Regions from separate parts of the Micromonospora sp. RTBAU3-60 genome, predicted to be linked through region 1. Evidence: riboswitches for the same ligand, from Rfam matches in the RefSeq annotation. Region 1 holds a riboswitch; each other region holds the start of a gene.

Region 1 (3,199 bases):
ACGAGCCCGGCGGGCCCGCCCGCCCACGCCGTACCACCGAACCTCACCCCCGCACCCGCCCGGCGGCCCGGCGGCAGCCGTGACCGGTCGCGCCCCGCCCCGCCGGCCGTGCGGACCTCTCCACCACGTCGTTCCGTAAGGTGCCGACCTTGAAGCAGACCGTTCTCCACCACTTCCTGACCGAGATTCCCGCAGCCGCCGCCATCTGGTCGGCCCTGCTCGTGCTCGCCATGGCCGTGCTCGCCGCCCTGGTCGCCCGGCCCGAGCCGAACACCCCGCCGGATCCCGCCCCCGACCCGGCCGCCGAGGAGGCGGCCCGCCGCGCCGACCTACGCCGCTACGCCGAGGAGGTGGCGGTGGCCGCCGCCGGGGCCGCGCAGACCGCCCGCCGGTGGCGCGAACAGTGGCTGACCGCGCACGACGAGCTCGACCGGGCCTGGCGGGCGTACGACGAGGCCGAGGCGGCCGCCCGGCGGTTGGCGGGGGCGGCGGTGCTACGCGCGCCGCGGACGCCCCGGACGCCGGCCGAGTACGCGGCCCGGGAGCGGTGGCTGCACCACGCCGCCATGACGGCGCACTGGCGGGGCGACCTGACCGCCCGGCAACTCGCCGACGTCCTCGCCGGCCGCAACGGGTGGGATCCGCGCCGACACCCGGCCGAGCAGGAGATCGTCCTGGCCCGGGCGGTACGCGACGGCGGGCGGGCCCGCTGGCAGGCGGTCGCCGAGCGGGAGCGGCGGGCCTGGCGGGACGCCGAGCTCGCCGCCGAGGCCGCGCGGGTGCTGGCCGTGGAGGCGTACGCGGCCGCCGAGGCGGTCCGGCCCGAGGCGGTCCCGGTACGCCCCGCCGAGGCGGTGACCCAGACCCTCGCCCCGGTGGCGGCCGGCGCCGCCGGGGTGCCCGCCGCGCGGTGGCGGCCGGCGCGGGTCGGCTGAATCGTTATCCGATTTGGGTGAGCCCGGTCACGGCGACCGGGAAAACGGTCATCCGGATCAGGCCGGGTGATCGAGCCCCGCAATTCCCGTGCGATCGGCGCCCGGATGTCCGAAAGTGGCCCCTACGGTTCCCGCTAAAACGGTCGTCCCATTGAGTCGCGTCAGTGACCAGCTGTTCCGGTCTCGGTAACGGTGGTTGACGTTTACGCAGGTGGGGGCGCTTGGCAGGCGGAGTACCCACCGGTAGTGTCAGCGCGTCCGGTGCGGTTTCCGATCGCAAGTGGCGACGCCGTGCCGACCCGCTCAATCGTGATCTCACGAACCGGGGACCCAGTGCAACACCGGGGTGAATCCGCGAGCCGACGCCCGCGGTAGGGCCTACTTCCCGCCCGAATCCGTCAGCTAACCCGGTAGGCGGCCACGGAAGGAGTTCCAACCTCGTGCGAACCACCCCCCGATCCTCCCCCCGCCTCCACGGCGCCACGGTGCCGGCGCTCGCCTGACCGGCGAGTTCCGGTAACCGACCCCCGCAGCCCGGCCCGCCGGGCGCTCTTTTCCCGCGGCCACCCGCCCCAGCAACGCGCGTGAGCTCCTCCGCGCGTCGGGTCGACGTGTGCCGCTCCGGCCCCCCGTGGAGGAACACGTGAAGCACCACCTGAAGCGTCAGCTGCGGCGCCTCGCGAGCGAGCGCCCGTACCAGATCGTCGCCGGCTCCGCCGCGGCCCTCGTGCTGGCCGGCGGCGCCAGCGCGGCCCTGGCCAGCACCAACGACGCGCCCGTCCGGCAGGAGACCACCGCCGCCGTCGCCCAACTGGCCCCGCGCCTCGGTGACGTCGCCACCCGGAGCGAAGCCCGGGTCGCCGCCCCGTCCCCGACCGCTTCGCCCAGCGCGTCGCCCTCGGCGAAGCCCAGCTCGGCCAAGCCGGACCCGGACGTCACGAAGACCGCGAAGGCGAAGCCGAAGCCGCCGTCGACCAAGGTCCTCGACTACTCCTACGAGGCGCAGACCGCCTACTGGAACTGCGGCCCCGCCGCGGTACGCAACGCACTCAGCGCGAGCGGCGTCGAGACCACCCAGGACGCGATGGTCGCCCCGCTGAACGCCGGCGTGAACGGCACCAACTCCGCCGAGGACACCACCCGCGGGCTCAACCAGATGGTCAAGGGCAACCCGTACCGGACCCACATGATCCCCGGCCAGGCCGCGACCCCGGCGCAGATGGACCAGCTCCAGGCCGACGTGGTCAAGGCGATCACCGACGGCCGTGGCGTGGTGGTCAACATCGCCGGCTCCGCCACCGACACCGACGGCGGCTGGCACTCGTTCCCCGGCGGCCACTACATCGCCGTGATCGGCTACAAGGACGACGGCCGGACCGTGCGGATCGCCGACTCGGCGAACCCGGCGCTGCCCGAGTACTGGATCACCACCATCGATCTGGCGAACTGGGCGGGCACCCGCGGCTACTCCGCCTGATCCCACCCCGGCACGTCGGGCACCGGCTCCTGGAGCCGGTGCCCGACGTCGTATCCGGGTCCGGTCTCGCGCCTGGTGTCCGTCCGGTGGCACACTGCGCCGTATGGGTGACGAGACGGGTACCCGCCATCTGCTGCTGCTGCTGCTGCACGGCATGGGCGCCACCGGTGAGGTGTGGCTGCCCTGGGCGCCGCTGCTGGAGCGCCGCTGGGCGGGGCGCTGGCTGGCGCCCGACCTGGCCGGCCACGGCTGGTCGCCGCCGCTGCCGGCGTACTCCTTCGAGGCCCTCGCGGGGCGGGTGCTGGCCGGGCTCGGTCCGGTCGCCGAGCGGCTCGGCCCCCGGGACCGGCTGGTGGTGCTCGGGCACTCGCTCGGCGGGGTGGTGGCGCTGGCGCTGGCCGCGCGGGCGCGGCAGCTCCCGATCGACGGGGTGGTCGGGCTCGGCATCAAGGTCGCCTGGTCCCCGGCCGAGCTGGCCAAGGCCCGCGAGCTGGCCGAGCGGCCGGTGACCTGGTTCGCCAGCCGGGACGAGGCGGCCCGCCGTTACCTACGGGTGGCCGGGCTGACCGGGCTGTTCGCCCCGGACCACCCGGTGGTGGACGCCGGACTGCGCCGCGAGGACGGCCGCTGGCGGCTGGCCATGGACCCGGCCGCGTTCGCGGTGGGGGAGCCGCAGCTGCCCGCCCTGCTCGCCGCGACCGACGTGCCGGTGCTGCTGGCCCGGGGCGAGCAGGACCCGATGGTGAGCGACGCGCAGCTCAAGGAGCTGGGCGTGCCGGTGGCGACG
Region 2 (3,199 bases), on a different contig from region 1:
CCGGCGGGGCCGGCTGGCCTCCTGGACCGTGGTGGGCGACCCGGCGCAGACCGCCTGGACCGGCGACCCGGAGGAGCTGACCCGGGCCCGGGACCAGGCGCTGGGGCGGCGGCGCCGGCACCGCTACGAACTCACCACCAACTACCGCAACTCGGCGGAGATCTTCGCGGTGGCGGCGGCGGAGATCCGTCGGCTCTACCCGGACCTGGCGCTGCCCACCGCGGTCCGTACCACCGGCGTCGAACCGGTCGAGCTGACGGTGCCGCCGGCCGAGCTGGCCCCGGCCACCGTGACGGCGGCCCGCACGCTGCTGGCCGAGGTGGAGGGGACGGTCGGCGTGATCACGCCGGTGCCGCGCCGGGACGAGGTGGCCGGCTGGCTGGGCGAACTCGGCGGCGGCCGACTCCAGGTGGTGACCAGCCTCCAGGCCAAGGGCATGGAGTACGACGGCGTGGTGCTGGTGGCGCCGAGCGAGATCCGGGCCGATCCGGGGTCCGGCGTCCGGACGCTCTACGTGGCGCTCTCCCGGGCCACCCAGCGCCTCACCACCCTCGACCCGGTCGGCTGACAACGGCCCCAGCGTCGGCTGCAGCAACGGCTTCAGCGACGGCTTCAGGTCGGCGCGCGGCGAAAGACGCGCCGAGCTGAAGGCGTCGTAGTGGCGCCGCGCCACCAGATCACTTGCATATATAGCGATGTGAGCATAGATTGGGCCTGGCCGGGGTGCGGGACGAAAGGGTGTGGGCGTGGGCGCAGGTCATGACCACAGCGGCACGGTGGCCAACGCCGCGCACCGCCACCGCGGCCGGCTCTGGGCCGCTTTCGCGCTGCTCAGCGCTCTGATGCTGGTCGAGGCGGTGACCGCCTTCGCGACCGGTTCGCTGGCCCTGCTCTCCGACGCCGGGCACATGTTCACCGACGTCCTCGGCATCGGCATGGCCCTCGCCGCGATCACCGCCACCCGGCGCGCCGACACCGACCCGCAGCGCACCTTCGGGCTCTACCGGCTGGAGGTGCTGGCCGCCCTCGCCAACGCGGTGCTGCTCGGCGCGGTCGCCGCGTACGTGCTCGTCGAGGCCGTCCGCCGGTTCGGCGAGCCACCGGAGGTCCTCGCCGGACCGATGCTCGCCGTGGCGGTGCTCGGCCTGCTCGCCAACCTGGCCGCGTTCGCGCTGCTGCGCAGCGGGGCGCAGGAGAGCATCAACCTGCAGGGGGCGTACCTGGAGGTGCTCGGCGACCTGCTCGGCTCGCTCGGGGTGATCGCCGCCGCCCTGGTCATCACGTTCACCCGGTGGTGGTGGGCGGACCCGCTGGTCGCCGTGGCGATCGGGCTGTTCATCCTGCCGCGCACCTGGCGGCTCGGTCGGGCCGCGGTCCGCATCCTGGTGCAGGCCGCCCCGGAGCACCTGCAGGTGACCGCGGTGCACGACCGGCTGGCCGCGGTGCCCGGCGTCGCCGAGGTGCACGACCTGCACGTCTGGACACTCACCTCCGGCATGGACGTGGCCTCGGCGCACCTGACCACGACCCCGGGCACCGAGGTGGGCGAGGTGCTCGCCGCCGCGCGGGCCGCGCTGCACGAGGACTTCCGGATCGATCACGCCACGTTGCAGATCGAACCCGGGGCGTCACCCGGCGCCTGCGGCACCGTTGAGTGGTAATTGAGGACAACCTTAAATTCAAGTGGCTGTTGCCACTAATGCCAGCTTATGCCCGATTTTCGATCACCGCCACCGGGGACGGGTCGAGGCAGCGCCGGTAGGCTCGGTCGCGGCCTCCGCCGGGCGGCGCCCCTGCGGCGCCCGCGGTGGCCGTCGCCTAATCGCCGCAGCACGGCGAGCCGGGGAACCACGTACCTGGGGTGCATCCGCGTCAGCGGTAGGGATCTTCCGTCCCGAACCCGTCAGCTAACCCGGTCGGCGGTTGACGGAAGGACATGTGAATGCCAGCAGTGGCACCTGTACGACGGACGGCCGCCCGGTTGGCGGCCCTGCTCGTCGCGGCGCTCGCCCTCGGCGTCGCGACCGCGCCGGTCTCCCCCGCCTCGGCGGCTCCCCCGACCGGCCTGCTCGCCGCCGCGCCCGGCGACGACGAGGGCGGCACGCCGGCGCTGCGCGCCCAACTCGACGCGGCCAGCAAGGGCTGGCTGGAGGCGCGGGCGGCGTTGAACCGGTCGGTGGGCCGGCAGCAGCAGCTCACCGCCCAACTCAAGACGATCAACGCGGAGCTGGGCGTACGCGACGCCAAGGTGGGCGAGATCGCCGGGTTGGCGTACCGCACCGGACGGCTCGGCACCGCCGCGGCGCTGCTCGGCAGCAGCAACCCCGAGGGCTTCATGGACCGGGCGCTCACCCTGCAGCAGGTCGCCGCGCACGAGGACCGCGCGCTGCGTGACCTGATCGACACCCGGGACCAGGCCACCCGCACCCAGGCCGCGCTCAACCGCGAGATCCAGGAACAGCGCAAGCAGGTCGCGGTGATGGCCAAGCGCAAGGACCAGGCGGAACGCGCGCTGAAGGTGGCGAACAACCGGGCCACCGGCACCGCCGGCGGCAGCGTGCAGGGCACGTCCCGGGCGAACGCCACCCCCGCGCCGCGCAACGCCGACGGCTCCTGGCCGCCGGAGTCGTGCAGCGTCAGCGACCCGACGCCGGCCGACGGCTGCATCACCCCGCGTACGCTGCACGCCCTCCAGCAGGCCAAGGCGGCCGGGTTCACCCGGTACGTCTCCTGCTACCGCCCCAGCGGTTCGGGTGAGCACCCGAAGGGCCGGGCGTGCGACTTCGCCGCCCAGAAGGACGGTTTCGGCGGGGTGGCCACCGGCGGCGACAAGACGTACGGCAACAACCTGGCGGCGTACTTCATCCGCAACGCCGATGCGCTCGCCGTGCTCTACGTGATCTGGTACAAGCAGATCTGGCTGCCCAGCAGCGGGTGGAAGGCGTACAGCGGGGGCAACGGCGACCCGTCCAGCGACCACACCAACCACGTGCACCTGTCGGTGTACTGAGCGCGCGGTGGCCCGCCGCCCGGCGGGCCACCGTACGCCCACCGACGTACGCCGGATGTCGCCGTGCGCCCCACGACGCCGGGGCGGCGACGGTCGAGCATCGAGGGCATGAGCCGACTCTCGCCCACCACGCGCAAGGCCCTGCTCACCCTGCACCTGGTCACCTCGCTGGGCTGGCTCGGCGCGGAC
Region 3 (3,199 bases), on a different contig from region 1:
GACCGCTGGGGCCGCACCTACGAGTCCTTCGGTGAGACCCCCGACCTGCCGTCGAGCATGTCCACCCTGGTCACCGGCCTGCAGGGTGACACCCTCGGCGGGCCCACCTCGGTGCTCGCCACCGCCAAGCACTATGTCGGCGACGGCGGCACCACCGGCGGCGACGACCAGGGGAACACCCAGCTCAGCGAGGCCGAACTACGGGCCGTCCACCTGCCCCCGTTCCAGGCGGCGGTGCAGCGTGGCGTCGGCGCGGTGATGATCTCCTACAGCAGTTGGAACGGCGTGAAGCTGCACGGCAACCAGTACCTGATCACCACTGTCCTCAAGGGAGAGCTGGGCTTCTCCGGCTTCGTCGTCTCCGACTGGAACGGCATCGACCAGATCGACGGCAGCGCCGGCTTCACCGCCGCCGAGGTCACCACGGCGATCAACGCCGGCATCGACATGGTCATGGTCCCGACCGCCTGGAAGACGTTCATCAGCACCCTCCGCGCCGAGGTGCAGAACGGGCACGTGCCGATGAGCCGGATCGACGACGCCAACCGGCGGATCCTCACCAAGAAGTTCGAGCTGGGCCTCTTCGAGCGGCCGTACACGGATCGGAGTTGGACCCCGACGGTCGGCAGCGCGGCGCACCGGGCGCTCGCCCGGCAGGCCGTCCGCGAGTCCCAGGTGCTGCTGAAGAACTCCGCCGGGATCCTGCCGCTGGCCCGGGACAACAACAAGATCTTCGTGGCCGGCAAGAACGCCGACAACATCGGCAACCAGAGCGGTGGCTGGACCATCTCCTGGCAGGGCTCGTCGGGCAACATCACCCCCGGCACCAGCATCCTCCAGGGCATCCGCGCCGCCGTCGGTCCGACCACGACGGTCACCTACAACCAGCGCGGCACCGGCATCAACAGCAGCTACCGCGCCGCGATCGCCGTGGTCGGCGAGACACCGTACGCCGAGGGCCAGGGCGACCGGACCGGTGCCATGAGCCTGGACCGGGACGACCTGCGCACCATCGCGACCCTGCGCAACGCCAGCGTACCCGTGATCGTGGTGCTGGTCTCCGGCCGGCCGCTGGACGTCGCCGGCGAGCTGCCGAACTGGGCCGCGCTGCTCGCCTCCTGGCTGCCCGGCACCGAGGGCGCCGGCGTCGCCGACGTCCTCTTCGGCGGGTACGCGCCGACCGGAAAACTGCCGATGACCTGGATGAACTCCGTTGACCAGCAGCCCATCAACGCCGGTGACGGGCAGGTTCCGCTTTTCCCGCAGGGCTTCGGCCTGACCTACTGACGGCCGCTTGTAAGGCACCTGTGGACGTCGCGCAACTCGTACGGTGCGGCCTTCGCCCGGCTGGGTGAAGAACTTCACAAGAAGTGGGCGATCGTCCGAATCCGTCCCTAACGTCGACTGCGTTCGCGATCGCGGACACCACGGGCCGGCAACGCCTAATCCCGCCGCCGGCCCGTCGGTCACTGGACCTCAGGCGGGAGCGGGGGACCCACATGTTCCTCGGTGCTCGACACCTCGGGGTGAAGCCGCCCTTCCGGCGGCCGGGCTCCTCGGCCCGAACCCGACAGCTCACCTCGTCGGCGTGGAGGAAACCAACATGGCAACTGAATACGTCGCACGCCACCGGCGGGCCACGCAGCGTCGCGTCGCCGTCGGGGCGCTCGTCGTCGGTGCCGCCACCGGCGCCGCCGCCATCCTCGGGCCGGCCGCGCCGGCCAGCGCGTCCAGCGTGAACTGGGACGCCATCGCCCAGTGCGAGTCCGGCGGCAACTGGCACATCAACACCGGCAACGGTTACTACGGCGGCCTCCAGTTCTCGAAGAGCACCTGGAACGGCTACGGCGGCCAGAAGTACGCCAGCCGCGCCGACCTGGCCAGCCGCAGCGAGCAGATCGCCGTCGCCGAGAAGGTCCTCGACGGACAGGGCATCGGCGCCTGGCCGGTCTGCGGCAAGAAGGGCGGCTCCACCAGGCACTACTCCACCAAGGACGCCGGCTCCCCGAAGCCGCACAAGAAGGTGACGAAGAAGGGGCCGTCCCGCAGCGACCAGCCGGCCACCCGCAGCCACCGGCGTACCGCGCCGGCGTCGGGCGGCGCGACCTACACCGTCCAGCCGGGTGACTCGCTGTCGCTGATCACGGAGGCGAAGCACCTCGCCGGCGGCTGGCAGGCGCTCTACGAGCGCAACAAGCGCGTGGTCGGCGACAACCCGGGTCTGATCTTCCCGGGCCAGCAGCTACGCCTGCGCTGACCCGCGTTCCGCGCTGATACCCGGAAGGAGTGGCCGTCCCGCCCGGATGGCCGCTCCCTCCGGGTTCCGGGCTCTGGGTGCTCGCGGTGCCCGGGTCGGGGCGGTTGCTATCGTCGCGGTGCTCCGGAAAGACGTGAAGAAGGCGCGGATATGACCAACGACTCGTTCTCCGCGGCGGCGAGCCTCGACGAGCTGCTCACCAGGACGCAGCAGGCGCTGTCGGCCATGCGCTCGCGGGCGGCCGAGCACCCCGACGGCGACCCGGGCGAGCTGCTCCGCGCCGAGGGTACGGCGGCCGACGGCCGGGTCCGGGCCCGGGTCGTCCAGGGCGGCCGGCTGGAGTCCGTCACGGTGGACCCGGCACTGGCCGGGGAGGGGTTGGCGGCGGTCTGCGGGCACGTCGTGGTGGCCGTCAACGCCGCCCTCGCCGAGCTCGACGCCCAGGTCAGCGCCTCGGCCCAGGCCGACGTCGACGCTCTGGCCGCGCGGCTCGGCGGGCTCGAGGAGCAGCCGGTGCGACAGGTGGAGCTGTTCAGCCGGGCGGTGGACGACGTGCTGGCCCGGCTCAACCGCGGCGGTGACGCCCGGGCGGGTCGCCCGGGCTGAGCGCCGCCCGCCGTCGGACCCGGACGGCACAATCCCGGCATGGAGCAGCCACGGAGCGGCCAGCCGTCGGGAGGACGACGGCCGGCCGCTCCGGTTGTGCTCAGGAGAGGTTGACCGCGGTGTCGTCGATGACGAAGGAGGTCTGCAGGGAGACGTCCTCCACACCGGTGAACGAGATGGTGGCGGTGGTCCCGGCCAGCGACGAGACGTCGAAGGACTTCTGGACGTAGCCGGCGGCCTTGTTGAGGTTGGAGTAGGTGGCCAGGGTGGTGCTGCCCGCCTTCACGGTCAGCTTGTCGTAGGCGGTGGTGGTCGTCGACTCCGCGCTGTCGATGT

Evidence for each region. Region 1 has a riboswitch for cyclic di-AMP ahead of ACY34I_RS18460 (C39 family peptidase). Riboswitches for the same ligand answer to the same signal wherever they lie in the genome.
Region 2: it holds a riboswitch for cyclic di-AMP, as region 1 does, so the genes downstream of both, ACY34I_RS23705 (coiled-coil domain-containing protein) here and ACY34I_RS18460 (C39 family peptidase) in region 1, are expected to answer to the same signal.
Region 3: it holds a riboswitch for cyclic di-AMP, as region 1 does, so the genes downstream of both, ACY34I_RS01255 (transglycosylase family protein) here and ACY34I_RS18460 (C39 family peptidase) in region 1, are expected to answer to the same signal.

The regions. Positions count from the first base shown of each region.
Region 1 is NZ_JBUEGB010000016.1:151,516-154,714, reverse strand. Features, by position in the region: gene ACY34I_RS18470 (hypothetical protein) at 1-1, shown strand, start outside; gene ACY34I_RS18465 (hypothetical protein) at 150-935, shown strand; cyclic di-AMP (ydaO/yuaA leader) riboswitch at 1,226-1,367, shown strand; gene ACY34I_RS18460 (C39 family peptidase) at 1,579-2,412, shown strand; gene ACY34I_RS18455 (alpha/beta fold hydrolase) at 2,516-3,199, shown strand, end outside.
Region 2 is NZ_JBUEGB010000026.1:41,517-44,715, forward strand. Features, by position in the region: gene ACY34I_RS23695 (HelD family protein) at 1-568, shown strand, start outside; gene ACY34I_RS23700 (cation diffusion facilitator family transporter) at 747-1,661, shown strand; cyclic di-AMP (ydaO/yuaA leader) riboswitch at 1,806-1,938, shown strand; gene ACY34I_RS23705 (coiled-coil domain-containing protein) at 1,943-3,010, shown strand; gene ACY34I_RS23710 (hypothetical protein) at 3,119-3,199, shown strand, end outside.
Region 3 is NZ_JBUEGB010000001.1:323,549-326,747, reverse strand. Features, by position in the region: gene ACY34I_RS01260 (glycoside hydrolase family 3 protein) at 1-1,287, shown strand, start outside; cyclic di-AMP (ydaO/yuaA leader) riboswitch at 1,458-1,604, shown strand; gene ACY34I_RS01255 (transglycosylase family protein) at 1,604-2,257, shown strand; gene ACY34I_RS01250 (YbaB/EbfC family nucleoid-associated protein) at 2,408-2,863, shown strand; gene ACY34I_RS01245 (M4 family metallopeptidase) at 2,964-3,199, opposite strand, start outside.